4 regions of the Anoxybacillus sp. EFIL genome follow, and region 4 is predicted to be linked to each of the others. Evidence: riboswitches for the same ligand, from Rfam matches in the RefSeq annotation. Region 4 holds a riboswitch; each other region holds the start of a gene.
What was found. Region 4 has a riboswitch for S-adenosylmethionine ahead of mtnW (2,3-diketo-5-methylthiopentyl-1-phosphate enolase). Riboswitches for the same ligand answer to the same signal wherever they lie in the genome.

Region 1: linked by a shared signal. The riboswitch ahead of metK (methionine adenosyltransferase) and the one ahead of mtnW (2,3-diketo-5-methylthiopentyl-1-phosphate enolase) in region 4 are both predicted to bind S-adenosylmethionine.
Region 2: linked by a shared signal. The riboswitch ahead of ES017_RS02630 (bifunctional homocysteine S-methyltransferase/methylenetetrahydrofolate reductase) and the one ahead of mtnW (2,3-diketo-5-methylthiopentyl-1-phosphate enolase) in region 4 are both predicted to bind S-adenosylmethionine.
Region 3: linked by a shared signal. The riboswitch ahead of ES017_RS06410 (methionine ABC transporter ATP-binding protein) and the one ahead of mtnW (2,3-diketo-5-methylthiopentyl-1-phosphate enolase) in region 4 are both predicted to bind S-adenosylmethionine.

The regions. Positions count from the first base shown of each region.
Region 1 covers NZ_SDLH01000002.1:45,896-53,547, reverse strand. The annotation lists gene mnmL (tRNA modification radical SAM protein MnmL/YtqA) at 1-408, shown strand, start outside; gene mnmM (tRNA 5-(aminomethyl)-2-thiouridylate-methyltransferase MnmM) at 405-977, shown strand; gene ES017_RS03380 (Uma2 family endonuclease) at 1,019-1,582, opposite strand; gene ES017_RS03375 (tetraprenyl-beta-curcumene synthase family protein) at 1,627-2,697, opposite strand; gene ES017_RS03370 (alpha/beta hydrolase) at 2,672-3,490, opposite strand; gene ES017_RS03365 (gamma carbonic anhydrase) at 3,573-4,103, shown strand; gene ES017_RS03360 (phosphatase PAP2 family protein) at 4,177-4,695, shown strand; gene metK (methionine adenosyltransferase) at 4,742-5,947, opposite strand; SAM riboswitch class I at 6,068-6,176, opposite strand; gene pckA (phosphoenolpyruvate carboxykinase (ATP)) at 6,352-7,652, shown strand, end outside.
Region 2 covers NZ_SDLH01000001.1:508,248-515,899, reverse strand. The annotation lists gene metH (methionine synthase) at 1-2,888, opposite strand, end outside; gene ES017_RS02630 (bifunctional homocysteine S-methyltransferase/methylenetetrahydrofolate reductase) at 2,881-4,728, opposite strand; SAM riboswitch class I at 4,798-4,900, opposite strand; gene ES017_RS02625 (YajQ family cyclic di-GMP-binding protein) at 4,991-5,482, opposite strand; gene ES017_RS02620 (BMP family lipoprotein) at 5,651-6,616, shown strand; gene ES017_RS02615 (methyl-accepting chemotaxis protein) at 6,626-7,652, shown strand, end outside.
Region 3 covers NZ_SDLH01000003.1:85,094-92,745, forward strand. The annotation lists gene sufD (Fe-S cluster assembly protein SufD) at 1-232, opposite strand, end outside; gene sufC (Fe-S cluster assembly ATPase SufC) at 248-1,027, opposite strand; gene ES017_RS06395 (carboxymuconolactone decarboxylase family protein) at 1,208-1,552, opposite strand; gene ES017_RS06400 (MetQ/NlpA family ABC transporter substrate-binding protein) at 1,624-2,448, opposite strand; gene ES017_RS06405 (methionine ABC transporter permease) at 2,465-3,133, opposite strand; gene ES017_RS06410 (methionine ABC transporter ATP-binding protein) at 3,123-4,151, opposite strand; SAM riboswitch class I at 4,227-4,332, opposite strand; gene ES017_RS06415 (hypothetical protein) at 4,654-5,127, opposite strand; gene ES017_RS06420 (response regulator transcription factor) at 5,511-6,110, shown strand; gene ES017_RS06425 (O-acetylhomoserine aminocarboxypropyltransferase/cysteine synthase family protein) at 6,150-7,442, opposite strand; gene ES017_RS06430 (hypothetical protein) at 7,507-7,652, opposite strand, start outside.
Region 4 covers NZ_SDLH01000001.1:332,486-340,137, reverse strand. The annotation lists gene ES017_RS01750 (pyridoxal phosphate-dependent aminotransferase) at 86-1,258, shown strand; SAM riboswitch class I at 1,348-1,455, shown strand; gene mtnW (2,3-diketo-5-methylthiopentyl-1-phosphate enolase) at 1,515-2,738, shown strand; gene ES017_RS01740 (2-hydroxy-3-keto-5-methylthiopentenyl-1-phosphate phosphatase) at 2,735-3,391, shown strand; gene ES017_RS01735 (methylthioribulose 1-phosphate dehydratase) at 3,388-3,996, shown strand; gene ES017_RS01730 (1,2-dihydroxy-3-keto-5-methylthiopentene dioxygenase) at 4,009-4,545, shown strand; gene ES017_RS01725 (DMT family transporter) at 4,554-5,405, opposite strand; gene ES017_RS01720 (ZIP family metal transporter) at 5,418-6,152, opposite strand; gene ES017_RS01715 (ATP-binding protein) at 6,155-7,576, opposite strand.

The DNA of each region.
Region 1 (7,652 bases), on a different contig from region 4:
CGCAAACATGGCATTCGCGTTTGTGCCCATATGATTAACGGATTGCCGCTTGAAACGTACGACATGATGATGGAAACAGCAAAAACGGTCGCTCATTTAGATGTGCAAGGCATTAAAATTCATTTGCTTCATTTGCTAAAAGGAACGCCAATGGTGAAACAATACGAAAAAGGAATGCTTCAATTTTTAACGTTCGATGAATATGTTCAACTCGTTTGTGATCAGTTAGAAGTATTGCCGCCAGAAATGATCGTTCATCGCATTACAGGAGACGGTCCGATCGATTTAATGATCGGTCCAATGTGGAGCGTCAATAAATGGGAAGTGTTAAACGCCATCGATGCCGAATTAGAGCGTCGCAATAGTTATCAAGGAAAAAAATATGTGCGAAAGGAAGACAGACGATGAAGCTGATGCGCATTTTGCCATTTGCCCGTTCGCTCATCGACTTCGCTGTGAAAGAAGGCGATGTCGTCGTCGATGCAACGGTCGGCAACGGCCATGATACGCTTTATTTGGCTGAACGTGTCGGAGAGTCTGGGCATGTGTTCGGCTTCGACATTCAAGCACAAGCGATCGAAAACACAACAAAACGATTGCGTGAACACCACATGGAAGAACGGGTCACGCTCGTGCAAGCAAGCCACGCGGAGCTGCTCGTTCACATCCCTCCACAATACAAAGGACGCATAACTGGCGCGATGTTTAACCTCGGTTATTTGCCTGGAGGGGATAAACAAATTGTAACAAAACCAAACTCAACGATTGCCGCCATTGAGCAATTGCTTGAAATCATGGCTCCTGAAGGAATTATTGTCCTCGTCATTTACCACGGTCATCCTGAAGGAGCGATTGAGCGCGATGCCCTTTTACAATACGTCTCAACGATCGACCAACAACGTGCACACGTCATTCGATACGAATTTATGAATCAAATCAATCATCCGCCGTTTATCGTTGCTATCGAGAAAAGATAAAAAAGTAGCGATCGGTCTTTCCTATCGCTACTTTTGCTTTGTTAGTGAAATATTTCTTCTAAATGAACAAACAAACCTGGAAAGCAAACAGATTGAACAGTTCCAACACTTACTTTAATATCCGCCTGCTCGTATAGCCTATCTTCATTTAATGCATAAACGGTCACGGCTTGTTTCATCGGATTGACAATCCAATATTCTTTTACACCATATTCCATATATAAATTAAACTTCGTCACTAAATCGTGCGCTTGATTCGAAGGACTGAGTATTTCAACAATTAACGTCGGAACTCCGACGTATTTTGTGTCTGTAAATCCTGTTTGATCACAAATAATGCTTAAATCAGGAATGACGAGTTTTCTTTCAGAACATGTTTCACTCACTAGCTCAATGTCTGTGAGAGCGGCAAATACTTTACATGTCTTTCCTTTCAAATAATTCCCGAATATTGTATGAAGATTGCTTGATACGAGTTGATGCTGGATGCTAGGTGAAGGTGTCATATAAACGACGCCATCAATGTATTCTAATCTTTCGTCACTATGTTGACGCATAATTAAATATTGTTCATACGTGACGTCTGAAGAGCGAGGTAACGACATATTCATCCCTCTCTTCTTTTCTTCCATTATACATCCGTTTTTCTTCACGCATACATCCATTTTTGCCATTTTCGATACATTCGCCCGTTCCAATAAAAGAAATGAGATGTTACGCCACCTGAGCGCAACAATTGTTTTGCCAGCTTACGAATCGCGTCTTGCTCGTGCACTTTTTCGTCCGATAAATATAGCCCGAGCAACCCCCGATGAATAAAACGATGAAATTCGCGATGTGGCAACTGTGCGATATGCCGATCTGCTTCTTCAACGAAATGACATAAACGAGCGAATAACGTTTCTTCATTCGGATAATAAAAACAAAAATTTAAATCCCCACCTTGCCGATCTTCTTCTTGATCAATCAAATAATCAAGTAAAATGTGCAGCCCTTGCACGTACGGGAAATAGCTATTTCGTACCCGTTCAGCAAGACGTTGATCAAACGAATCGGTACAAGCATAAGCGACTAAACAAAAAATACCGAGCGTTGACCCAGAACAAGCGGAAAATTCATACCATTCCATTTTCGGCAACAATGCTTCATGTTGGGCAAACCATTGCTTCAAACGCGGAATGCGTTCTTCTTTTTTCACATGTTTATGTACTTGTAAGTCGCAATAATATGATGCAAGTTCATGTAAAAACGGGGCGATGATATGATAATGCCGAACTTCCGCTAACACCTGTTGGCACGTATCGACAAGGGCGTGCAAATAACCACCATCATCTTGTTCCACTCGATAACGATAATATGCCTCTTTTTTTGCCCCGACAGTTAATGCATGCATCATCGAATCGTGCAGTGCACGAAAATCAGTCGGATCGAGCGATGTGCTTCGATCGCATAAATTATCTAAGTAATCGCTAATTGTTTGATAAGCAACGATAAAACGAATGCATCGCTCCATCTCTTTTCCAGCCAGCAACGACAAAATCGCTCCCCCTTCGCAATGGAACGTTTTTGTCGCGATGCTTGCTAACGCTTGTTTGCGCAGTTCCTCGTTTGGAATAGCCTCCGCTCTTTTTTTCCAAATAGCTAATTCGTGATGAACGATCGGAAAAACGCGACGATATACAGCTCGCATTAAACTAAAAGGATTTGTTGGAACGCTCAATAAGCTCACCTCTTTGCAGTTGCAACGTTAAAAACGTATGGGCATATAAAAATACTTGTTCTCGTTCAAGTTCGTTAAAAATTTCATGATATAGTTTTGGCCATTCTTTATACACTTTTTCACTAACCATCAACTGATCAAACCATGATTTCACTGCACTTTTATCCACAATTTTGTCATCCCCCGCCTGCATGACAAGCATCGGAACATCTGGTAATTGTGCAATTTTTTCATGAGCGATGCGAATCGCTTTCACTAACTCGCGATACCAACGAACAGACACTTTCGTCACATATAATGAATCGTTTTTATCCATCTCGCGCACTTCTTCATTTCGAGTCGCCATCTCTACCGTTAGCCCCGATGGAAACCGTTTTTTCGGATGAATGACGTTTAAAATGCGTGAGGCGATCTCAAGCGCTTTCGCCGGATAATGAACGAGCCCTAAACATGGGGACGATAAAATGACACCGCGGACAGGCAGTCGCTTTTCTTGCAATGTGCGAATGACGACAAGCCCTCCCATGCTATGGCCGAGTAAAAAAATGGGCTGTTCGTACACGCTCGCTTCATGCACCCAGCTTGCCACCGCTTCTATATATTCGTCAAATGAATCAATATGTCCTCGTCGGCTACGCGATGTCGTCCCTTGCCCTGGTAAATCCCCTGCAACAACATGAAAACCGTGCATACGAAACATTTCAATGAGCCATTTATACCGACCATGATGTTCAGCAGCACCGTGAACGATGACAATGGTACCTTTTGCGTTTTCTCCTTCCCATTTCCACATATACACCCCTCCTTGTTATTTACGAATAAACGAAAAATTTGTACACTAAATATAACAAAATGAAACGAAAGGGACGAGCCAAATGATTTATCCATATAAAGAACATACGCCAAACATTGCACCTTCCGCTTTCATCGCCGATTACGTCACTATTACAGGTGATGTAACCATTGGAGAGGAAACGAGCGTTTGGTTTAACACCGTCATTCGCGGAGATGTCGCCCCAACGATCATCGGCAACCGTGTAAACATTCAAGACAACTCCGTCCTTCACCAAAGTCCAAACAACCCACTCATCATTGAAGATGATGTCACCGTTGGCCATCAAGTCATTTTGCATAGTGCCATTATAAGAAAAGGCGCTCTCATCGGTATGGGCTCTATCGTTTTAGACGGTGCTGAAATTGGTGAAGGAGCTTTTATCGGTGCTGGCAGTCTTGTGCCTCAAGGGAAAAAAATTCCCCCTCGCACACTTGCATTCGGACGTCCGGCAAAAGTGATCCGAGAATTAACCGAAGAAGATGAGCGTGAAATGGCACGAATTCGCCGCGAATATGTTGAAAAAGGTCAATATTATAAATCGCTTCAATTAAACAAACCACGCGATAAATAAGCGTGGTATTTTTACATTGCTTTATTATTGACTTAACATATATATTTTATCATAAGTTCAGGGGGATTTGCTTATGTTGCGAAAATGGTACGATTGGGAATGCAAGTTGTTTTACAGCATTAATCGTTATTTTGATCGCAAGTGGCTTAACGCATATTTTCGTTCGATTACACACGCTGGCGGAGCGACATGTTCAATTACGGCTGTCATGCTAGCTGTTTGGCTGTTGCGTGACGAATGGCGGGATGCTGCTATCGCCAGTGCCATCGCATTAGCACTTAGCCATATTCCTGTCGCAATGATGAAAAAAATGTACCCACGCAAACGACCGTATATTTCACTTCATAACACGAAAGTAACAAAAAATCCGTTAACTGATCATTCATTTCCATCCGGACATACAACCGCAGTATTTTCTGTCATCATTCCATTTTTACTATACGCTCCGGCATTAACGATTTGGCTCTTGCCCATCGCGTGTAGCGTCGCGATTTCGCGCATTTATTTAGGACTCCATTATCCATCTGATGTGCTTGCAGGCTGTATGCTCGGTACGTTGTTTGGCGTCGCTTCATTTTCTGTTCTTACTTAAAAAAGTAAGAAAGGAGAGCTACATCTTGTAACTCTCCCTTTTTTCTTTACTTCGCCAACTGTAACGCTTGTTGTTTTAACACTTCTGCTTTATCTGTACGTTCCCAAGGAAGATCAATATCTGTGCGACCAAAGTGACCGTAAGCAGCTGTTTGTTTGTAAATCGGGCGACGAAGATCAAGCATTTTAATAATGCCCGCCGGACGAAGGTCAAAGTTGTTGCGCACCACTTCAATTAATACATCTTCAGATACTTTGCCCGTGCCGAACGTATCAATTGAAATCGATACAGGTTTTGCAACACCGATCGCATATGCTAACTGCACTTCACATTTATCTGCAAGACCCGCTGCAACAATGTTTTTCGCTACGTAACGTGCCGCATACGCTGCTGAGCGGTCTACTTTCGTTGGATCTTTTCCTGAGAATGCCCCGCCGCCGTGACGTGCATAACCACCGTATGTGTCAACGATAATTTTACGTCCTGTCAACCCTGCGTCACCTTGTGGACCACCGATGACGAAACGTCCTGTTGGGTTGATAAAATATTTTGTGTTTTCATCGATCAATTCTGCCGGAACGACAGGTTGAATGACATGTTCTTTAATGTTGCGTACAATTTGATCTTGTGTAATTTCTGGATGATGTTGTGTAGAAACAACGATCGTATCGATACGTACAGGTTTGCCGTTTTCATCGTACTCGACTGTCACTTGCGTTTTTCCGTCTGGACGTAAGTACGGTAAAATGTCTTCTTTACGCACTTCCGCTAAACGACGTGCAAGTTTGTGTGCAAGAGAAATTGGTAGCGGCATAAGTTCTTTCGTTTCGTTGCACGCGAAGCCAAACATTAATCCTTGGTCACCTGCACCGATCGCTTCGATTTCTTCATCTGTCATTTGTCCTTCGCGAGCTTCTAACGCTTTGTCAACACCCATTGCGATATCTGGCGACTGTTCATCAATTGACGTCAACACTGCGCACGTATCTGCATCAAAGCCGTATTTTGCACGCGTATAGCCAATTTCACGAATTGTTTCACGAACAATTTTCGGAATATCTACATATGTAGATGTTGTAATTTCTCCACTCACTAACACAAGTCCTGTTGTTACGCTCGTTTCGCACGCGACACGCGCATTCGGATCATTCGCTAAAATCGCATCTAAAATCGCATCGGAAATTTGGTCGCAAATTTTATCCGGATGCCCTTCCGTTACAGATTCAGATGTAAACAGACGACGTTTAGGCATTTAAACATTCCTCCTCAGTATAATGGCAAATGATACGGTACTCATCCCTCTTATTATGGTCTATCGTGAAAAAAACCTTTCCCTCAGAGGAAAGGTTTTTGCATTTGTCTGCGCCTTTCACTCTTATCGTTCAAGGGCGTTCCCTTGCCACAGGTTAGCACCTTTTCACGCATGTGACGGTTGCTGGGTTTCATCGGGCCTGTCCCCCTCCACCAACTCGGGATAAGAGTATCCGTTCATTTCAGCATCATATCACATCTGTATGAAGCGAGTCAATGTTTTTTATGCCACAACGATCTTGAAAATAAATTCAAGAAAAATACATGAATTAGTATGGATTATTTATTAAAATGTGTTATACTTTTTACATGAAGAATAAATCAAACAAAGGTAGGTTTTGTCCAATGAATTCCATTGAACTGACAAACAAATTATCAACACTCTTGCAAAGGGATGGGGTTTTTCATAACTTATCTGTACCACGATTAGTAGAAAAAGTGTTAACTCGTCAAGAAGGCATTCTCACTTCATCCGGTGCTGTTTGCGCAACGACCGGAAAATATACAGGCCGTTCCCCAAAAGATAAATATATCGTTGAAGAACTATCTGTTAAACATAAAATTGACTGGGGAACAGTTAATCAACCAATTTCCGAAGAAGTGTTTGATCGTCTTTACAATAAAGTCGTTGATTATTTAATGACAAAAGAAGAAGTGTTCGTATTTAACGGTTTTGCGGGTGCCGATCCAGCTTATCGTTTACCTATTCAAGTAGTGAATGAGTTTGCTTGGCATAATTTATTCGCTCATCAATTATTCATTCGTCCAACAGCAGAGGAACTAAAAACACACGAGCCGCAATTTACAGTCATTTCTGCACCGACATTTAAAGCTGATCCAGCTGTAGACGGCACGCGTTCAGAAACGTTTATTATCATCTCATTTGAACGTCGTACCGTGCTGATTGGTGGAACAGAATATGCAGGGGAAATGAAAAAATCGATTTTCTCGGTCATGAACTTTTTATTGCCAGAACAAGGAATCTTTCCGATGCATTGTTCAGCAAACGTAGGTCAAGAAGGAGATGTGGCGCTCTTTTTCGGTTTATCGGGCACAGGAAAGACAACACTTTCTGCTGACCCAAACCGTCGCCTAATTGGCGATGACGAGCACGGTTGGTCAAATAACGGCGTGTTCAACATTGAGGGCGGATGTTATGCGAAGTGCATTAACTTATCACGCGAAAAAGAGCCGCAAATTTTCGATGCGATTCGCTTCGGTTCCGTATTAGAAAACGTCATGATTGATCCAGACACACGCATACCAAACTATGACGATGCGACGTTAACCGAAAATACGCGCGCAGCATACCCGCTTGAAGCAATGGACAATATCGTCCAACCGAGCGTTGCAGGTCATCCGCATACGATCGTCTTTTTAACGGCCGATGCGTTTGGTGTATTGCCTCCAATTAGCAAATTAACAAAAGAACAAGCAATGTATCATTTCTTAAGCGGCTATACAAGCAAGTTAGCGGGCACAGAGCGCGGAATTACGGCACCTGAAGCAACGTTTTCTACTTGCTTTGGCTCACCGTTTTTACCGCTTCCTGCAACACGCTATGCAGACATGCTCGGACAAAAAATTGACGCTCATGGCGTGCAAGTATTTTTAGTCAACACCGGTTGGACAGGAGGCGGATACGG
Region 2 (7,652 bases), 180 kb from region 4:
TCATGCGGGTCATAAATAATGATCGTATCGCCATCGCTTCTGGCTGGGAAAAATTGATATACCGCTTTCGGTGAAAGCGACTTTGTTTGTTTTGCTTCAGTGAGCAGCTCATCGATTAACTCTTTTAACATGATCGCTTTTTCGTTTCTTTCCGCCAACAGCTTTTTTACATTTCCTTTTAAACCGAGATGGTGCCCGAGAAGCATTTGCCAATTGACGTACGGTTCAATATGTGAAAGCGGAATGTCTTTTAATATATGTTTTTCTGTATCGGTCGGCACGTAAATCGGTGCTCGCTTCACATTTGATTTTGTCATGACAGCGACTGCGCTTTGCTGTTCGATTGTTTGTTTCGTTTTTTCTTTTTTCTCATAAGAAATGTCTTGTTGGACGATACGGTTGGCAAGCGTCAATCCTTCCATCGCATCTTTCGCGTATAAAACAATGCCGTCGTATTCTGGCGCGATTTTCGTATCGGTAAATTTCCGTGAAAGAGCGGCGCCGCCAACTAAAATTGGCAAGGAGATGCCCGCTTGTTTTAAGTCTTGGGCGGTGAGCACCATTTGTTGAGCTGATTTCACAAGCAGCCCAGATAAGCCGATCATGTCTGGCTGTTCGTTTCGCACCGCTTCGATGAGCTGTTGCGGCGTGACTTTAATGCCTAAATCGACGACGTGAAACCCGTTGTTACTTAAAATAATATCGACTAAATTTTTTCCGATGTCGTGCACATCGCCTTTGACTGTTGCGAGCAGCACTTTTCCTTTGACGCTCGTTTCGTTTTTTTCCATATACGGCTCTAAAAAGGCGACGGCCGCTTTCATCACTTCTGCGCTTTGTAACACTTCCGCGACGATGAGCTGATTATCATTAAATAGGCGACCGACTTCGTCCATTCCGTTCATCAGCGGACCGTTAATAATATCAAGCGGGCTGTACGTTTGTAAGGCGAGCGTCAAGTCTTCGATGAGCCCGTCTTTCGTTCCTTCAATGACGTATGTGGCAAGCCGCTCTTCTAACGTCATATGGACGTTTGTTTGTTTCGGTTGTTTCGTTTTATCGCGATAAAATTGAATAAATGCGTTTAACGTTTCATCGTTTGTGTGAAATAACAACGCCTCTGCTAAGCGCACTTCTTCTTCAGGAATGGACGCAAAGCGCTCTAATTTTTCCGTATTGACGATCGCGTAATCGAGCCCTGCTTGCGTGCAATGGTATAAAAAGACGGAGTTTAACACTTCGCGTCCGACAGGTGGCAAACCAAATGAGACGTTGCTAATGCCGAGCATCGTTAAGCAGTTTGGCAAATGTTTTTTAATGAGGCGAATGCCTTCGATCGTTTCTTTTGCTGCGCCAATATATTGCTCATCTCCAGTGCCAATCGGGAAGACGAGCGGATCGAAAATAATGTCGTGCGGTGAAACGTCATATTTATTGACGAGTAAATCGTATGAACGAAGGGCGATGTCAAGCTTTCGTTTTGCTTCAATCGCCATTCCTTGTTCGTCAATTGTGCCGACGACGACTGCTGCACCGTATTGATGAAGAAGCGGAATAATTTTTTCAAACCGTTCTTCCCCGTCTTCTAAGTTAATGGAGTTAATAATCGCTTTTCCTTGGGAATACGATAACGCACAGGCGATGACGTCTTCATCGGTCGAGTCGATGACGAGCGGCACTTTCACTTTTTTCACGACTTGTTGAATAAATTGTTCCATATCTTCTTTTTCATCGCGGTCAGGGTCCGCTAAACAAATGTCGATGACGTGCGCTCCATTTTTCACTTGTGCGCGCGCAATTTCTGCCGCTTCTTCATATTTGCCTTCTGCGATGAGCCGTTTAAATTTACGTGAGCCAATGACGTTCGTTCGTTCCCCGACAAAAAGCGGACGCATCGTTTCATCATATATCAACGCATCAATGCCAGACACAGCGTGCATGGCAAACTGTTTTGGGATCACGCGCGGCGGAATGTCGCGAACAGCTTCCGCGATAGCGCGAATATGTTGTGGCGTCGTGCCGCAACAGCCGCCGACAATGTTTAACCATCCTTTTTCAGCAAATTGGCGAATTTTTTTCGCAAGCATGTCTGGCGTTTCGTGGTAATGCCCTTCTTCGTCAGGAAGCCCAGCGTTCGGATAACAGCTGACGGCCGTGTTCGCTAATGAAGCGAGCGAGCGCAAATGGTCGGTCATAAATTCCGGACCTGTGGCGCAGTTTAAACCGACGGCAAAAGGTTTCATATGTTGAATGGAAATAAAAAACGATTCGATCGTTTGCCCGGCAAGCGTCGTTCCCATCGGTTCAATCGTTCCAGAAATCATCAGCGGCACTCGTTTTCCGACCGCTTGAAACGCTTCAGTAATACCGAGAAAGGCGGCTTTGACGTTTAATGTATCTTGGCACGTTTCTAACAACAATAAATCGACGCCGCCAAGTAATAGCCCGCGCGCTTGTTCTTCGTATGCGGAAACGAGCTCCGCAAACGTCGCTCCGCCTGTGACAGAAAGCGTTTTTGTCGTCGGGCCCATCGAGCCGGCAACGAAGCGCGGCCAATCGGTTGTCGTATATTTTTCCGCTGCTCGTTTTGCAAGTTTAGCTGCTTCGATATTTAACTCAAGCGCTAAATGGCCGAGGTCATATTCATCTAGTACGATGCGCGTTGCCCCGAACGTATTCGTTTCGACAATGTCAGCTCCTGCGGCAAAATACGCTTCATGAATGTGAGAAATGACGTGTGGGGCAGTGATCGTTAAATATTCGTTGCATCCTTCATATGCTTCACCGCCAAAATCGTCTGCGGTTAAGTTGGCGGCTTGGATCATCGTCCCCATCGCTCCATCAATAATTAAAATTTTCTTTTCAAGCTGTTCAAATAAACTAGCCATGATAAACCGTCCTTTCTTTTGCGAGCCGCTCTTTTTCATGAATGTAGCGAACGAGTTCGACCGTCATATCGTAACGTAAAAATGGTGTAATTAAATAAATGCCTTGGAATAAATCGAACGCGGCATCGATGAGCGCTTTGGCGATCGCTAATCCTTCTTTCGTTGATTGAACACGGTCGTTTGCGCACATGGCCATGCGGTTGCGAATGTCGTCAGACAATGTAATGCCCGGCACTTCGTGATGTAAAAAGTCAGCGTTGCGTGCGCTTGTGAGCGGCATAATGCCGATGTAAATGGGCGTCGGTAAATGTTTCGTCGCTTCATACACGTCTTCGATTTGTTTTTCGCTATAAAGCGGCTGTGTTAAAAAGTAGTGCGCCCCGCATTCAATTTTTTTCTCGAGCCGCTTCACCGCTTTATCTAAATGGCGTACGTTCGGGTTAAAGGCGGCAGCGATCGAAAAGTTCGTTTTTTGTCCGAGCGGTTTGCCTGAGTACGAAAGCCCTTCGTTAAATTGGCGAATTAACGAAATGAGGTCAAACGATGATAAATCGTAGACGGACGTTGCGCCCGGAAAATCGCCTACTTTTGATGGATCGCCTGTTAAAGCGAGCACGTCGGTCATGCCGAGCGTATGAAGCCCCATTAAGTGCGACTGCAAGCCGATTAAGTTTCGATCGCGACATGTAATATGAATGAGCGGGCGCATGCCGAGCTGTTGTTTGACGATCGTGCCGACAGCGACGTTGCTAATGCGCGGTGTCGCAAGCGAATTGTCGGCAAGCGTTAAGGCATCAATGTTCGCTTCTTTTAACGCCTTTGCTCCTTCTAAAAATGTCGTTAAGCCGAGTTTTTTCGGCGGATCGAGCTCGACGATAATCGATCGGCGCGTGCGAGCGATGTCAGCAAGAGAAGGGGCTGTCGTTTGTTTTTCTTCTTGGACGACGATCGGATGGCGCTGTTTTACTTCTTTTTTATATACAGGTGTGCGATCGGAAAGGGCGCGAGCAATGGCGGCAATATGTTTTGGCGTCGTACCGCAACAGCCGCCGATAAGCCGAACCCCTTGTTCACGAAAGGCGCGCGCCGTTTCTTCAAAATATTGTTCGCTCGTTTCGTAAATAAAGCGACCGTCGCGATATTGCGGCAAGCTTGCGTTCGGATATACCGATAAAAAAGCGCGTGTTGGAATCGGCACTTCTTCAAGCGAGCGCAACATATGATATGGACCGAGATGGCAATTTAAGCCGACGACATCGGCACCGAGTTGTTCTAACTCGGTCAGCGCTTCGGCAAGTGGCATTCCGTGTTGCAGAACGCCGATATCGTGCAACGTGACGTGGGCGATGATCGGCAACGTCGTTTCTTTGCGAGCGATGGAAAGCACCGTTTGCAATTCTTCAAAATCGTAATACGTTTCAAGCAAAAGTCCGTCGACACCTTCGTTTAACAACACGTACAGCTGTTCACGAAACGTTCGTTTCACTTCTTCAAGAGAAATCGTGCTTTTATTCGTGCTACGCAGTCCTCCGATCGTACCGAGCACGTAGGCGCGCCCTTTTGCCGCTTTTTTGGCAAGTTCGACCGCGGCTTCGTTTATTTTTTTTACGTCATCTTGCAGCCCGTAACGTGCTAGTTTCACGTAGTTGGCGCCGTATGTGTTCGTTTGAATGATTTCTGCGCCTGATTCAATATACGCTTCATGAATATGGACAATTTCTTCAGGTTTTGTGACGTTTAATTCTTCAAAACAACGATCGATGCCGTGCGCATATAATAATGTCCCCATCGCTCCATCAGCGATGACGATGCGTTCTTTTAAATCATCTAACAATCCCACGTCCATTCCTCCGTTTCTTCGTTTAAAGTAAAAAAGTCTTCCCCATAAGAAGAAGACTTGACGCGCTCCTTCTTATCTTCCAAGCGAATCGCTTGTCTGGACTTAGCACCTTGACGATCGTCAGGTTGCTGAAGGTTCATCGGGCCAGTCCCTCCCCTTCTCTCGATAAGATGTTGTATGAAGTTATTCATAAATGTAACTGATTTTTTAGAAATATTCAACTATTTTATTTCAAAAAAGAAAAAGAAGGCAAAGCGCCTTCTTAACGGTAGTTGACGAATTGAACGTCAATCGGTAAATCTGCCTCGCGAATGGCGGCGATCACTTTTTGCAGGTCGTCTTTACTTTTGCCGCTGACGCGAATTTGGTCTTCTTGAATTTGACTTTTTACTTTTAAGCCTGTATTTTTAATGATTGTGTTAATTTTTTTCGCATTGTCTTTGTCGATGCCTTGGACGAGTTTCGCACGTTGACGCACCGTTCCGCCAGATGCTGCTTCCACTTTTCCGTATTGAATGTTTTTTGTCGGCACGCCGCGTTTAATGAGTTTGCCGATGAGCACATCTTTGAGTTGCTCCAGTTTAAACTCATCGTCAGAAATGAGAATGAGCTCATCTTTTTCAAGCGAAATGTCGCTTTTGCTTCCTTTAAAGTCGTAGCGGTTTTGAATTTCTTTTAACGCGATGTTGACTGCGTTCGTCACTTCCGACAAATCGACTTTTGACACAATATCAAATGAACTTTCTTTTGACATATGAACCACCTCAGCATAAATTCGTTGTGCTTCCATTATAGTCGATTGTTGTCATACGAACAACTTTACAAAATCTTTATATTATAAAAAGTAAATAAAATGTCGGAATGTGTCGATATAATAAATGAAGCACGATTTGATCGAGAGATAAGGAGATGAGGAAATTTTATGAAAAAAATGATTTCACTCTTGATGGCATTCGTTTTGTTGCTTGCCGCGGGATGTTCGCAAACGAGTTCTTTTCAACCGAAAGAGCGAATAAAAGTGGGCATTATGTTGTCAGACGTCGGACTCGGTGATCAGTCATTTAGCGATTCGGCGTTTAAAGGATTAATGAAGGCGCGCGATGAGCTCGGCATCTTTTTTGACTACCGTGAGTTAAAAGAAACCGAGACGTATGAAAAAGGGTTAACAGAGCTCGTTGAAGCAGGGAACGATCTCGTCATCGGATTAGGATTTATGGTGCAACAAGATTTAGAAAAAGTCGCGAAAAAATATCCGAAACAGCAATTCGTATTAATTGATGCGGTATCTGATCTGCCGAACATTACATCGATTACGTTTAAAGAAGATGAAGGAAGCTTTTTAGCGGGCGTAGTGGCTGGCATGTTGACGAAAACGAACAACGTCGGTTTTGTTGGCGGAGCGGATGTGCCGCTCATTCGTAAATTTGCGAACGGTTTTATTCAAGGGGTAAAAGCGGTTAAACCGGAAGCGAACGTGCAGGAAGTGTATGCCGGCAATTTCGGTGATGATAAGCTTGGGGCACAAATTGCAAAACAAATGATCGCAAATGGGGCAGACGTCTTGTATGCCGCGGCTGGATTTACCGGTGTCGGCGTGCTGCGCGAGGCGGAAATGAATAAAAAATATGCGATCGGTGTCGATAGCGACCAATATTTTTATGCGGAAAAAGCGGTTGTCACATCGATGTTAAAAAATGTCGATGTCGCATTATATACAGTCATTAAACAATACGTTGAAACGAAAGAAGTGCCAAAAGGGACGGTTCAACTTGGCTTAAAAGAAAACGGCGTCGATTTGGCGCCGATTCGCGTCGTGACGTTCACTCCAGAGCAACAAGCGACGCTTGAAAAATGGAAAGAAAAAGCGACAAACGGCATCGCAAAATAAAGGAGGAATATGATGACGATTAAACAACGATTGTTATTTCACTCATTAGCTACACCCATCATTGCAGGGGCTATTATTGTGTTTATTATTATAAATATGCTTTCGATTCAATCGTCGAATCAAGATTTTGTGCCGCTCATGATGAAAGCGCAACATTTGCAGGCGGAGCTAAAAGCGACGAAACAAAGTTTAAGCAACTATGCTTACAGTCCGACAGAAGGAAATAAACAAGAAGTGATCGTTCGTTTAGCGGAATCGGAAAAGCTGCTTCAAGCATTAAATAAAGGATTAACTGAGCCGTATTTTCGTTCTGCGCTTGAGCAAGCGAATAAAAAATTCGCTGAGCTTGCGAAACAATCGAATGATGCGCTTGATGCAAACGATGTAGCGGAAGTGCGCCGCCAGTCGATGCGTGCCGAAGGGGTATTGAACGATGTGTACGTCATCAACACGTATGTGAGCGAATATTATGCGCACATGCAAAACACGTTACAAAAACAAATTGATCGCGTCATTACCGTTTCGCTTGTTGCGATTGCGGTTGTGCTATTGTTTGCAGGATTTAGCGGCGTGCGTTTAACACAAAAAATGTCGACGCCGTTGCGAAAAATTGCTGAAAACGCAAAACAAATTGCGAACGGCAATTTGCGCATTGAGCCTGTGAAGTATAGTGGAAAAGACGAATTGGCCGATTTAAATGCGGCGTTTACGGCGATGGCTGATCAATTGAATGTGTTGCTTCAGTCAGTTGATACAGTCAGCAAGCAAGTCGAAGCGTTTGCGAAAGAAATTGATGAAGAAACGAAGACGTTAACAGAAATTAATAACCAAGTCGCTGTATCGACGAACGAATTATCTGCAGGGGCGCAAAGCATTTCTGAAGACTTACAAAGCGCCGTACAGCTCATTGAGCGAATGGAAGGAACTGTGCAGCAAAACGTCGGTCGGACGGAGCAAACGGCCCGTTATAGCGATGAAGCCGTTGAAGCGATTACGCATGGTCAAGCCGCGTTAGCAGAACAAAAAGGATTTATTG
Region 3 (7,652 bases), on a different contig from region 4:
GCTCTGGCAACTCTTCTAAAGAAGAAAGCGGAGCGCTTTCAACGAGATGAGTAGAAAATTGTGTAAAGTTCCAACGATCGATTTTCGTTTTATCTGGCTTCGGTAAAGGAAGTTGTTCCGCTTGTGCAAGAGCTTGTAAGCGAACGTTTAAAAGCCAGTCCGGTTCTCCACGCCCTTCGGAAAAAGAGCGCACATACTGTTGGTCGAATGGTAGTTTCGTCTCAATCATCATAAATCCTCCTAACGCTTACGCTTCTTGCTCAACGACTTCATCTTCAATGCCTAGCTCTTTTTTAATCCAGTCATATCCTTCAGCTTCAAGACGTTGCGCCAATTCTGGACCGCCTGATTTTACGATACGTCCTTGCATCATGACATGTACGTAATCTGGTGTAATGTAGTTTAACAATCGTTGATAATGCGTAATGATTAAACAGCCAAAGTCGCTATTGCGCATGTCATTTACACCTTTTGCGACAACTTTTAATGCATCGATATCAAGACCGGAATCAATTTCATCTAAAATAGCAATTTTCGGCTGCAACATCATAAGTTGTAAAATTTCGTTCCGCTTTTTCTCCCCGCCCGAGAACCCTTCATTCAAGTAGCGGTGAGCCATATCTGGATTCATTTCTAAAAACGCCATTTTTTCATCAAGCTGACGAATGAATTTCATTAATGAAATTTCATTTCCTTCTCCACGACGTGCATTAATCGCTGAACGAAGAAAATCAGCATTCGTTACACCGCTAATTTCGCTCGGATATTGCATGGCTAAAAAGAGACCAGCACGAGCACGCTCATCTACTTCCATTTCTAATACGTCTTCACCGTCTAATGTAATGCTCCCTTTTGTTACTTCATATTTTGGATGGCCCATAATCGCCGCCGATAATGTCGATTTTCCCGTTCCGTTCGGTCCCATGATCGCATGGAACTCGCCGCCTTTAATTTCAAGGTTAACCCCTTTTAAAATTTCTTTCCCGTCAATTGCAACGTGAAGATCTTTAATCGTTAATGTTGCCATAAAAAAATACCTCCAGTTTCACTTATGTTCATAAAAACGTAATTCTCACTTTATTCTCATTACAATTTTATAACAGATGAAAAGTATTAGCAACCTTATTGCAAGCATTTTGATACTTTTTTGTTTCAAAAGTTTGCTCGTTTTATCACATATGTAAAAAAGGTAGGGAACCCCTACCCTTTAATGCATGCGAGTAAATTCATCGACACATTGTCGAACGAGCGTAACGGACTGGCTCATCGTCGCCCCTCCAGCTAAAGCAGATGCGACAGCACACGCTTCAAATATTTCTTTCTCTGTCGCCCCTTCATCGATGCACCCTTTCGTATGATAAATGGTACAATATTCATCTTGTTTAGCGACACTAATCGCTAGTGCGATGAGCTGTTTTTCTTTTTTTGATAGCTCCCCTTCGGCGAAGCAAGCTTCCGTAAATGCGTTAAACGCTCGTCCAACATGAGGCATTTGTTGTGTGAACGTGCCTAACCCTTGCTTATATTCGTGTAAACATTGTTCCATCGACATATGCACTCCTCCTTCCTTTTTATCATGCGTCGTTTTCGAGAAAATATAAAAGGACGCCCGAATGGACATCCTTATTTCGTTGCTGGAATAACAGCACCATTATATTTTTGTAAAATGAAGTCTTGAATTTCCTTTGATTGCAACACTTCAACAAGCGTCTGAATTTCTTTACGGTTTTCGTCACCTTTACGAACCGCGATAATGTTCACGTATGGGTTGTTTTCTGGCGATTCGACAGCGATCGGATCTTTTGCTGGATCTAAACCGGCATCTAACGCATAGTTGGCGTTAATTAATACCGCATCTCCTTCATCATTTTTATACACTTGCGGAAGCAATCCTGCCTCAACATCCGCTTCAAATACTAAATTTTTCGGATTTTCAACAATGTCATCAATTGTTGCTTTCGTCTTATCGACACCTTCTTTTAATCGAATTAGTCCTTTTTCTTCAAGCATCGATAAAATACGACCGTGATCAGCAACAGAGTTACTCATAATGATTTTTGCACCGTTTGGTAGCTCTTCAAGACTTTTGTATTTTTTTGAATATACGCCAATCGGCTCAATATGAATACCGCCTGCATTCACAAAGTCATAGCCATGTTCTTTCATTTGAGCTTCTAAATAAGGAATGTGTTGGAAATAGTTTGCATCTAACTCTTTATCCGCTAATGCTTTGTTTGGTAACACGTAATCTTGGAACGTCACAATTTCTAGTTCAATTCCTTTTTCTTTTAAAATTGGTTTTGCTTTTTCTAAAATTTCTGCATGTGGTACGTTTGATGCACCGATGACAAGCTTGTTCGCTTTTTCCTCTGCACTTTCATTGTTTCCGCAAGCAGCGAGCGCGAAAACGATCATGGCAGCAACAAGTAAAGAGAGCCATTTTTTCATTTGTTTTTTCCTCCTTTTATCGTTTATCTATTTTAGAAGTGACAAAGTCACCAACAAACTGAATGATAAAGACGATGACTAAAATGAGCACTGTTGCAACGAGCGTCACATCGTTATTGTTACGCTGGAATCCTTCCAAATAAGCTAAGTTCCCAAGCCCCCCAGCACCGACAACTCCCGCCATCGCCGTATAGCCAACGAGAGCGATCGCTGTAACGGTAATTCCGGATACAAGGGCAGGAAGCGCTTCAGGGAGGAGCACTTTCCAGATGATTGTCGTTGTCGTTGCTCCCATCGCTTTTGCCGCTTCAATAACTCCTTTATCAATTTCACGAAGCGCAATTTCAACCATGCGCGCATAAAATGGAGCCGCTCCAATAATGAGCGCCGGCAGTGCCGCATTGGCACCAAGAATCGTACCGACAACAAACTTAGTAAACGGGATGAGTAAAATAATTAAAATGATGAACGGGATCGAACGGAAAATGTTAACAAACGATGCGATAACGCTGTTAATGATACGATTTTCCCATATGTTTCCCTTTGACGTTAAAAAGAGTAACAATCCAAGCAAAATGCCGAGCACAAACGTCGCCGCAACTGAAATAGCTGTCATATATAACGTTTCCGCTGTTGCCGCCCATATTTTATCCCAAACGACGTTCGGAAATAGCTCATTCCACATTCGCCAACACCTCCACTCCAACTTCTTGCTGGCGAATAAAAGCGAGCGCTCGCTCGATTTCTTCATTCGCACCGTCTAAATGAACGAACAACACCCCGTATGAACCGTGATGCGTTTGCGAAATTTTTCCTTGCAAAATATTCACATTTAGATTAAATTGGCGAATAAGCTGTGTAATGAGCGGTTGCTCAGCCGCTTCGCCGACAAATGTAAGCTGTACAACTTTTCCATTTGGATATCGCTCAAGAAGATGCAACATCGCTTCTTTCGTTTCTTCCGGCTCAGTTACTTGTTGAACGAAACGCTTCGTAATCGGCTGCTCCGGCTTACGAAACACGTGAAGCACTTCACCCATTTCAACGATTTTTCCGTTTTCCATGACCGCTACACGATCACAAATTTTACGAATGACGTGCATTTCATGGGTGATTAATACGATCGTTAAACCGAGACGTTTATTAATGTCGACGAGCAAATCTAAGATGGAATCTGTCGTTTGTGGGTCGAGCGCTGACGTCGCCTCGTCGCACAACAACACTTTCGGATTGTTCGCTAACGCGCGTGCAATGCCGACGCGCTGCTTTTGTCCTCCGCTCAATTGCGACGGATACGCGTCTTCCCTTCCTTGCAGTCCGACAAGTTGAATTAGTTCATCAACGCGCTTCATTCGCTCCTCTTTCGGGACGCCGGCAATTTCGAGGGGGAATGCAATATTTTCGCGCACTGTTCGCGACCAAAGTAAATTGAAATGTTGGAAAATCATGCCGATTTGCTGGCGCGCTTGTCGCAATTGTTTTCCGCCAATTTTTCCAATCTCCTTGCCATCGACGATGACTTCGCCGCTCGTTGGCTTTTCTAATCCGTTTAATAACCGAATGAGCGAACTTTTTCCTGCACCGCTATAGCCGATAATGCCAAAAATTTCTCCTGCTTCAATATGCAAGTTCACACGATCAACAGCGGTCACATGTCCACTTGCTGCTTTGTACACTTTTGTTACATTCGATAATGTAATCACGTTGCTGTCACCTTCCTTCCATGAAAAAAGCCTTTCTGCTCAAGAGAACAGAAAGGCGCGAATCGTCCGTTCTGTCTCTTATCTCTCAAAGCAAACGCTTTGTGTGAATTGGCACCATTTCAGCAGCGCTGACGGTTGCCGGGTTTCATCGGGCACATCCCTCCACCTCTCTTGATAAGAGCGCTTTTAAACGCTTTATTCAGTTAACGTTTTAATATGTTTGAGGATCATTTTAAATTACGAAAGTGAGTATATCATCGAAAGAAGGACGGTGTCAATAAAAATTTTTCAACTATTTCCCCTTCATAATCAAGTGAACGGAATATATAGCATGAGAAATCGCTACTCTTCGGATGTCGGGCTACGAACAACCCACCGCTTTGTTAAAATGCAAAAGACTGACCCAGCACGCATTAGCGTTTCAGATCAGCCTCTTCAGTTCAAAAAATGAAGTTAAACTTTCCAATTGTAGGCATACATAGTTACATGCCAAACGGACCCTTTAATTACATTCTTCTTTTGTAATTCTAATCGTTACGTACACTTTATGAAAGGAGTCATAGTAGTCAGCTTGTGCAACACTAGATGTATACCATTTATCAACTAATTTCAAGTAAGAATCTGTATTTACTAAAGAATAAATCCCCGTAATAGTAGAAGTCTTAGTCGTTAGATTTCGATCGTACGTAACTGTCATCGTCACTGTACCATACATACTCTGAACCGTTTTTGTTTCTTTATTTCCTCGGACAATCGTATCAAGTGGAGCAATTTTTGATTTTGAATTGCTTAATTTTGCCATTGAACTCCCTACTGCAGGAGTAACTGTAATTGTTACATTCCCCTCTTTATATACTCGTTTCGGGAGCGTACTAGCTTCAGTAGTAATTAACGACCCAAAAAAACCATCTAATAACAGAGTAGCAGTTAGTGCTAGGGTAGCAACTAAAATAAGCCTTCTAAATTTACTTTTCATTATTTTCTCTCCTCACATAGTCCAATTGTAATGCTAGTTCTCCGCTACTTGTCCATAATGAGATAGACTTGTACATTAGCGCCAGTTAAACATCGGTATCATGAATATAAGCAGAAATTTTTATTTAGCTGATTACTCACCATAGGTACAACATATTGTATAAAAATCGGACGTTCTTTATTTCAACTTATACATTGCTCATACTCCTCCGCTTCTTCTCCCAAAAATAGCTGATCAGCTATTTTCATTTTACCAAAAATAGAAAAGAAAAAAATCCGTATTTTCCGCCAATTTTTTGGCGAAAATCCGCCAATTTCTTCAAAATAAATGACAAAGTTTATTAAATGAAGTAGAATCTAGTAAAAAAGTGGAGGGGAAATTGCATGGCTATTCGTACATTGCTTATTGATTCTGACCCTATCTATTTGCTTGGGTTGAAAAAATTGTTGGAAAACGAAAGCAATATAACAGTTATCGGTTCTTGTTCTTGTATCGATTCACTAGATACTTTCATACATATACATGTACCAGATGTCATTGTGATAAATGTGCACATGCACATAATAAAAGCATTGGGCTGGATAAAAAATGCGAAGGAAATATACCCCACAATAAATGTCATTATGCTATGCAACTATCCACCGCTCGCCTTATCTGCGCATGAGGCAGGTGTATCCGTCGTATTGTCAAAAGAAAAAGTTTCCACTCATTTAGCACATATGATCCGATACAGCAACGAAGGAGAAAAATATTTTTTGGTGGATAGTGAAACTATGTATTCAACAAAGCATGGTTTAACAAACATTGAAATCAATATACTACAAATGTTGGCAGATGATCAAACGAGTGTACAAATTAGCGAACGGCTAAAGATAAGCAAACGAACAGTGGAACGTCACCTTTCTTCTATTTTCGAAAAATTAGGAGTTTCGTCACGAACAGGAGCGGTTGCCGAAGCGCTGCGGTTACAACTCATAAAATGAAAGGTGCTAGTCGAAAAATCTAACTAGCACCTTTCATATTTACACCCGCGAATACATCGACCGTACCCCTGTCGCCGCTTCAATCGCTTGTTCTAAGTCTTCGATTAAATCATCCACATTTTCGATGCCGACCGATAAACGAATCATATCTTCTGTTACACCAGATGCTTGTAAATCTTCTGTGCTTAGTTGTTGATGCGTTGTGCTTGCCGGATGAATAATTAAACTTTTTGCATCGCCAACGTTTGCCACATGCGACCAAAGCTTCACATTGTTAATAAGTGCAGCTCCTGCTTCCCTTCCCCCTTGAATGCCAAAAACGACGACTGCTCCTGCCCCTTTTGGCATATATTTTTTCGCTAGCTCTTTCGCTGGATGGTTGTCATGTTCAGGATACAACACCCAACGGACAGCTGGATGATTATCTAAATATGCAACAATTTTTCTTGTGTTTTCAATATGTTCTTTCATGCGCACGTGCAACGTTTCAAGCCCTAAATTAAATTGAAAGGCGTTGAACGGGCTAATGGCTGGTCCTAAATCACGTAACAACTGCACACGTGCTTTCACAATATACGCTGCCGCTCCGATGTCTGCATAGATAAGGTTATGATAGCTCGGATCTGGTGTCGTAAACGCTGGAAACTTTGGCGAGTTCCAGTCAAACTTTCCACCGTCGACAATGATGCCTCCTAGCGTCGTCCCGTTGCCAAGCAACCATTTCGTCGCAGAATGAACGACAATGTCTGCTCCATGTTCAATCGGACGGCAAAGATACGGCGTCGCAAACGTATTATCGATAATGAGCGGGACACCTGCTTCGTGGGCAATGTTTGCAACCGCCTCAATATCTAACACATGCAAACTCGGATTGCCGATCGTTTCCGCAAAAATAGCTTTCGTTTTCGGTGTAATTGCAGCGCGGAAATTTTCTGGGTTAGCTGGATCGACAAAATGAGTTGTAATGCCGTATTTCGGTAACGTATTTGCAAACAAATTGTACGTCCCTCCATACAGCGTGGAAGCAGACACAATATCATCTCCTGCTTGAGCGACGTTTAAAATGGCCATCGTAATCGCCGCCATGCCGCTCGCCACTGCTAAAGCCCCTACACCACCTTCAAGCTTTGCTACTCGCTCTTCAAATACGGTCACCGTCGGATTATGAATGCGCGTGTAAATGTATCCTGCTTCTTTTAATGCAAATAAGTTTGCCGCATGCTCTGTGCTATCAAACAAATACGCATTTGACTGATAAATCGGTACCGCACGCGCTTTCGTTATCGGATCGGTTTGTAGTCCCCCGTGTACAGCAATCGTTTCAAATTTCATCATTTCTCCCCCTGAACGAATAATTGTTGAATATTTTGAATTTTAACACGATAAAAACTGCTCGTCAATGAACAAGATCGTACGGTTTAGCAAGAAAGAAAACTGACTCTAATAATAAAATGTGGCGAAACGATGCTGTGACGGACAATTCGTTTAAGCGAAGTTGTTGCTGAAGTTTTAACGATCCTTGTAGTAGTGACATAATGGCCT
Region 4 (7,652 bases):
GAAAAATTTTCTTTACATTTTGATTTTTACGATATATGATACATGACTAGAATTTCAACCTTTTTGTGAAGTAGGTGTGCGAAAAATGAAAACATTTCCGCAATCGAACTTGTTACAGCAACTACCGAAGCAATTTTTTGCTTCGCTCGTTCAAAAAGTCAATACGGTCATTGCTGAAGGGCATGACGTCATTAATCTTGGGCAAGGAAATCCGGATCAGCCGACCCCTGCTCATATTGTAAACGCAATGCAACAGGCGGTAGCAAAGCCAGCGTACCATAAATATTCCCCGTTTCGCGGGTATTCGTTTTTGAAAGAAGCGGTAGCGACGTTTTACAAACGGGAGTATGGGGTAACCATTGATCCAGAAAAAGAAGTCGCCATTTTATTTGGCGGCAAAGCTGGGCTCGTTGAAATGCCGCTTTGTTTATTAAACCCCGGCGATGTCGTGCTCGTTCCCGATCCCGGTTATCCGGACTATTGGTCGGGCGTTGTGCTTGCGCGGGCGCGCATGGAAATGATGCCGCTGCGGGCGGAAAACGACTTTTTGCCCGATTATGAGGAGTTAAACAAAGACGTCGTTCGTCAAGCGAAATTGATGTTTTTAAACTATCCGAACAACCCGACAGGCGCGACAGCAACGGAATCGTTTTTTAAAAAAACCGTTTCGTTTGCTGAAACATACGGCATTGCTGTCGTGCACGATTTTGCGTATGGGGCGATCGGGTTTGACGGGAAAAAGCCGGTCAGCTTTTTACAAGTCGAAGGGGCGAAAGACGTTGGCATTGAAATTTATACGTTTTCAAAAACGTACAATATGGCAGGATGGCGCATCGGCTTTGCGGTCGGCAACGAAAGCATGATCGAAGCGATTAACGTTTTGCAAGATCATTTGTATGTGAGCATGTTCGGCGCCATTCAAGAAGCGGCAGCGGTTGCGCTTTTACAGTCGCAACAATGCGTCGATGAGCTTGTCGCCACGTATGAAGCAAGACGGAATACGTTTATTCGTGCATTAAACGACATCGGCTGGAACGTGCAAGCGCCAGCAGGTTCTTTTTTTGCGTGGCTTCCGGTGCCAAAAGGATATACGTCCGAAACGTTTGCCAATCTTTTACTTGAACAAGCACATGTCGCCGTTGCCCCAGGCATCGGCTTTGGAGAGCATGGGGAAGGATATGTGCGCACAGGGCTGTTGACAAGCGAAGAACGGCTGAAAGAAGCAGCAGAACGAATCGGACGATTGCAACTTTTTTAAAAAATCATTGACAAAATGAGAGACTGCTGTCATAATTCGAATTAAATTTATGAAAAACGAACCATTCAAAAAATTTCATACATTGCGAATTCTTATCAAGAGTAGGCGGAGGGACGAGCCCGATGAAGCCCGGCAACCGACTTAACGAACGTTAAGCACGGTGCTAATTCTCGCAGCAATCAGCTGAGAGATAAGAAGAGACGAACGATTAGCCTCTTCTTATGAAGAGGTTTTTTATTTGTAAAGGAGTGATACGATGATTACGGCAACATATTTGATTCATGATGACAAAGATTTGGCGAAAAAAGCGGAGGGGATTGCGCTTGGGCTTACGGTAGGATCGTGGACCGATTTGCCGCAACTTGAACAAGAACAGTTGAAAAAACATAAAGGGGTTGTAGAGTCGATTGAACAGCTTGAGGAAGATGAGCGGGTCAATACGTATTTCGGGAAGCGATTGAAACGGGCGCTCGTGCGCATTTCGTATCCGAGCGTCAATTTTAGTGCCGATTTTCCAGCGATTTTGACGACGACGTTTGGCAAATTGTCGCTTGATGGAACGATTAAACTTGTTGACCTGACGTTTTCTGACGAATTAAAACGAGCATTTCCTGGTCCGCGCTTTGGCATTGATGGCATTCGTGAAAAGCTTGGTGTTTTTGACCGTCCGCTTGTCATGAGCATTTTTAAAGCGGTGATCGGTCGCGATTTGCGATATGTGACCGAGCAATTAAAACTGCAAGCGCTCGGCGGTGTCGATCTCGTGAAAGACGATGAAATTTTGTTTGAAAACGACTTGACGCCGTTTGAAAAACGCATCGTCGCAGGAAAACAAGCGCTCAACGATGTGTACGAACAAACAGGGCATCGGACGTTATATGCGGTGAACTTAACAGGAAAAACGTTTGAACTAAAAGAAAAAGCAAAGCGCGCAGCGGAGTTAGGTGCGGACGTGTTGTTGTTTAACGTGTTTACATACGGGCTTGATGTATTGCAAGCGCTTCGCGAAGACGATGACATTCGTTTGCCGATCATGGCGCATCCGTCATTTAGCGGCGCGATCGCTTCATCGCACGTATATGGAGTGAGCTATGCGCTTCTTCTTGGCAAACTGTTGCGCATGGCAGGAGCGGACTTTTCGCTTTTCCCATCTCCGTACGGAAGCGTAGCGCTTGAAAAAGAACAGACGCTTGCGATTGCCGACGAACTGACGAAAGAAGAGCCGTTCGTCCGCGCGTTCCCTGTCCCATCGGCCGGCATTCATCCGGGACTTGTGCCGCTTTTAGTTCGCGATTTTGGCATCGATTCAGTCATTAACGCAGGCGGCGGGGTGCACGGTCATCCAGCCGGAGCGGTTGGCGGCGGGCAAGCGTTTCGAGCGGCAGTTGAAGCGGTGCTTTCAGGGCGTTCGCTTCATGAAGCGGCAAAAGAAAACGAACCGTTGCGACAAGCGCTTCATTTATGGGGGAGCGCATCATGAAGCCAGTCATTTTTTGCGACTTTGACGGGACGATTACGTTAAACGATAACATTATTGCGGTGATGAAACAGTTCGCCCCACCGGAGTGGGAAGCGATCAAAGACGATATACTTGCGCAAAGATGTTCCGTACAACAAGGCGTTGGGCGCATGTTTTCCCTTTTGCCGTCGTCATTGAAAGAAGAAATTGTGCAATTTTTGCTTGACACTGCCCGCATTCGCGACGGATTTTCCGAGTTTGTCGCATGGACGAAACAACAACATATGCCGCTTTATATCGTCAGCGGCGGCATCGATTTTTTCGTTTATCCGTTGTTAGACGGGTTCATTGAAAAAGAACGCATTTTTTGCAATCGCGCGGACTTTCGCGGCGAAACGATTCAAATTACATGGCCGTATGCATGCGATGAACATTGTCAAAATGAATGCGGCTGTTGCAAGCCGTCACTTCTTCGTAAACTTGCGCCAGAAGGGGCGAAAACGATCGTCATCGGCGATTCCATTACCGATTTAGCGGCAGCAAAACGAGCCGATCACGTCATCGCGCGCGACTTTTTGCTTGAAAAATGCCGTGAGCTTCACTTACCGCATACGCCGTTTACGACGTTTTATGATGTCATCGATGCGTTAAAAGAAAGCGAGGTGGTCGCATGAGGCAAAAAAAATGGGAAGAGCTCGCTGAGGTGAAACGGGAGCTAGCGGCGCGCGACTGGTTTATGGGAACAAGCGGCAATTTGTCGCTCAAAGTGAGCGATGAGCCGCTCACGTTTCTTGTGACCGCAAGCGGCAAAGATAAACGAAAAGAGACGGCAGAAGATTTTTTACTCGTCGGTGCGGACGGACAGCCAGCGGAAGCGACGTCTCTCAAACCGTCAGCGGAGACGCTTCTTCACGTCCGCATTTACAACAAAACGAACGCCGGCTGCGTCTTGCATGTGCATACCGTTGACAACAACGTCATTTCGGAATGGTACGGCGATGAAGGGGAAGTCGTTTTTACAAATCAAGAAATCATTAAAGCGTTCGGATTATGGGAAGAAGATGCGGTATTTCGCATTCCGATTATTCCGAATTTCGCACATATTCCGACGTTGGCGGATGAATTTGCGAAACATGTGCATGAAAGCACAGGGGCGGTACTTATTCGCAATCACGGCATTACCGTTTGGGGAAAAGATGCGTTTGAAGCGAAAAAATGGCTAGAAGCGTGCGAGTTTTTATGTCAGTACCACGTCAAATTATTACTTTTAAAACGATAAGGGGGAGTAAGTATGGCAGTGATTAAAGTGCGCAATACAGGAGAAGTGATTGAAGGAAAGGAAAACGTCGCTGCGTTTTTAAATAAGCAAGGTGTGTTGTACGAACATTGGGATGCAAGTAAACTTCCAACGCATCTTCAAAACAAATTTGTATTAACAGACGAAGAAAAAGCGGACATTTTAGCCGCGTTTCAATCGGAAATTGAACATTTAGCGAAGCGAAGAGGCTATCAAGCGTGGGACGTTGTCGCTCTCTGTGAGCAAACGCCAAATTTAGAAGAGCTATTGAAAAAATTTGAACAAGTGCATACGCACACGGAAGATGAAGTGCGTGCAATCGTCGCGGGGCACGGCATTTTCGTCATTAAAGGAGACGAAAACACAGGATATTTTGACGTACAACTCGAAGCAGGAGACGTCATTTCTGTGCCAGAAGGAAATCCGCATTTCTTTACATTAATGGACGATCGTCAAGTCGTTGCCGTTCGGTTATTTATCGATCCATCCGGTTGGGTTGCTCATCCATATGAAGAAAAAGAAGGGGAATAACGCCCCTTCTATTTTTTTGTAAACAATATGACGCCTGCAATGGTGACGAATGAACCGATCCATTGTGGTGGCGTTAACGTTTCTCCAAGAAGTATGTATGCAAACAAGGCAGTAAAAAGCGGATTAAAATTTAAAAACATGCCCGCTGTCGTCGCACCAACTCGTTTGACGCCGACGTTCCAAAGAAACATCGCGAGCACCGTCGCCCCAACGCTCGTATATAAAAGCGCAAGCGAAAAGGAGACGTTCACATCATGAACGGAAAAAGAAGAAAGAAACGGCAGCAATCCGATGACGCCAAATACGCCAGACCAAAACGTCGCCGCAAGCGGAGAGTACGATGTCATCACCGCTTTGGCGCAGGCTGAATAAACGCCCCAAATGATGACCGCTCCGATCATCCATACATCGCCGATGTTTACATCCGCTAGACGATGCAGTTGCCCGTGCGTCATGACGATGAGCACACCGATGAGCGAAACGATCATCGCCACCCATTGCCGAAGCGTCAGTTTGTCACGATAGACGACGTATGCAACGAGCGCAATCGCCATCGGGTTTAGCGTTGAAATTAAACCGACATGATCCGCTGATGTATAGCGAAGCGCTTGAAACATAAATACGTTAAACAACACGACGCCCGACATCCCCATCGCAATCAAAGGAACGATGCCGCGCGTTTGAAGACGGACGGATCGTTCTTTTTTTAACACGATCGGAAATAAAAAAAGGACGGCGATCGTCCAGCGAATAAACGTCAGCGTGAGCGGGGAGGCGTGGGCGACAAGCAATTTGCTTGCGACAAAGTTTCCTCCCCATAATGCGCTTGTCAATAAAAGAAGCATATAATATTTCGACATGTAGATCATCCTTTAAAATGTTTCAATTAAAAATACCATCACTAATAGTCCGATAATAAAAGAATACGTTGACGATTGTTCATTCCCATCGCCATGGCTTTCAGGAATTAATTCTTTATAAATAATAAACAACATCGCTCCAGCAGCAAACGCTAATCCGTACGGGACGAGCGCATCGACGATCGACGTTAAATAAAAGCCGATGACGGAAGCGACAAGTTCAATCAGTCCTGTCCCTGTTGCCATCAAAAACGCTTTTCCTTTTGAAATTTGTTGATTAAATAAAAAAAGCGCAACGAGCAATCCTTCAGGCGCGTTTTGGAAGCCGATCGCAAGCGCAATTAAATCACCCATATGGTTTTGTTCGCCGGAAGCGTAACTCACGCCGACAGATAGTCCTTCTGGGATGTTGTGAAGCGTAATCGCCGCAAGCACAAGCAACGCTTTTTGGTCAATTTTTATGCCGCTTTCGGTATGCGCTAAGTCGATGTGCGGCACCATTTTTTCAAGAAACGTTAACGCGAGCACACCGACGCACAATCCAACCGTTAAGGCAAGAAACGTTCCGGAAGAAAGCGCTTCTGGAATGAGTCCAAGCATGGATGCCGCCATCATAACACCAGCCGTAAAAGCGAGCAACATGTCGCGCCATTTGTGTGTTAACGAGCGCGACAAAAATAAAATCGGGACAGCGCCAGCTCCTGTGGCAAGTGCAGATAGCGTGCTTCCGATCAGCATGTCAACCATAATCACCCTCCTAACGGAAAACGAACGGTAATCGTCGTTCCTTTCTTTTCTATACTATGAATGTCAATCGTCCCTTCGTGCATGTCTATAATGCGTTTACATATGACGAGCCCAAGCCCTGTGCCTGTTTGTTTAGATGTGACAAACGGTTGGAATAGCTTGTCGCTCACATGTTTCGGAATGCCGCAACCTGTATCTTTGACGCGCAATATGCCGAAGCTTCCTTGTTTTTCAAGAGAAATCGTTAGCTCGCCACCGTGCGGCATCGCTTCTATCGCATTTTTTGCTAAATTTAAGACGACTTGTTTTAAATGGTCTTTCGAACAACGAATCGGAAGCGGTACATCGGCGCGTTGAAACGAATAAATAACATTATGTAAGTGTGCTTGCGACTCGATCATCGGGTGAATGCTTTGGACGATATGATTTAAATCGCACATTTCAAGCTTTTGTGCCGTCGGTTTGCCGAGAATTAAAAATTCATTGACGATATCGTTAATGCGTGTGATTTCGTTTTGAATGACCGAAAAATAAAGTTGCGATTCGTTATCTTTATGTTTTTCACTTAATAGTTGAATAAACCCTTTAATGCCCGCAAGCGGGTTGCGAATTTCGTGTGCCGTGCTTGCGGCTAGCGTACCGATTAACTCAAGCTTTTGCGCTTCCGTTTCCATTCGTTCGACGATCGTTTGCCGTTTTAATAGCGAATATTGAATGAACAACCAAATAATATGGATGATCACAATAAGCGACAAGATATAAGGAAGGGAAGCTTGTATATTTTGTTTCATATTTACGCGCGGCACGTTCGCTTCAATCGTCCACGGTGCGTGATTTAAATGGACGCTTACTTTTTGTTGTGATGCTTGACGTTTGTTTGTCGCAAGAAGAAGCGTTCCGTGTTCATCGTATAAGCGAAAGGATGCGTTTGGATCAATGATTTTCATGCGATGTTTCATGTACGCTGTGCGCAATTTTGCAACGAGAAAGCCAGCCGTTTGATTTGTTTGTTCATCGATAATTGGCGTGACGATCGTCGTCGTCTGATGGGTATCGATCATCGTTTGTTTCGTTATTTTTGCTATGTACATCGTTGAACTTGTCATGTCGGAAACGAACGAGATGCGTTCAAAGCGAACGTCTTGTTTTTGCATTTGTTGCAATATGTCGTTTATTTCTTCCTTTTTTAATGTCGCGATATGTTTGCTCAGGACGATCGCTAACGTTTCTAGCCGAGCCGTCGTCTCCGCAAGAAAACGGTCAAGGTCATTTTTATGTATATTCGCAAACGTTCGCGTTTCTTCAAGCAGTTGTTGTTGCTGCTGTTCGTCTTGCCAAAGCACAATCCATGCGCTCCCAACAAAGCACGGCAAAATAACAAGCGAGACGTACAACAACCACCGTCTCATTTTCTCTCTCCCCATATGTACTCCCTCGACAAAACGAAATTCAAGGAATATTATAACATAAACATGTGAAAAAAGGCTGAAAAAATCATTA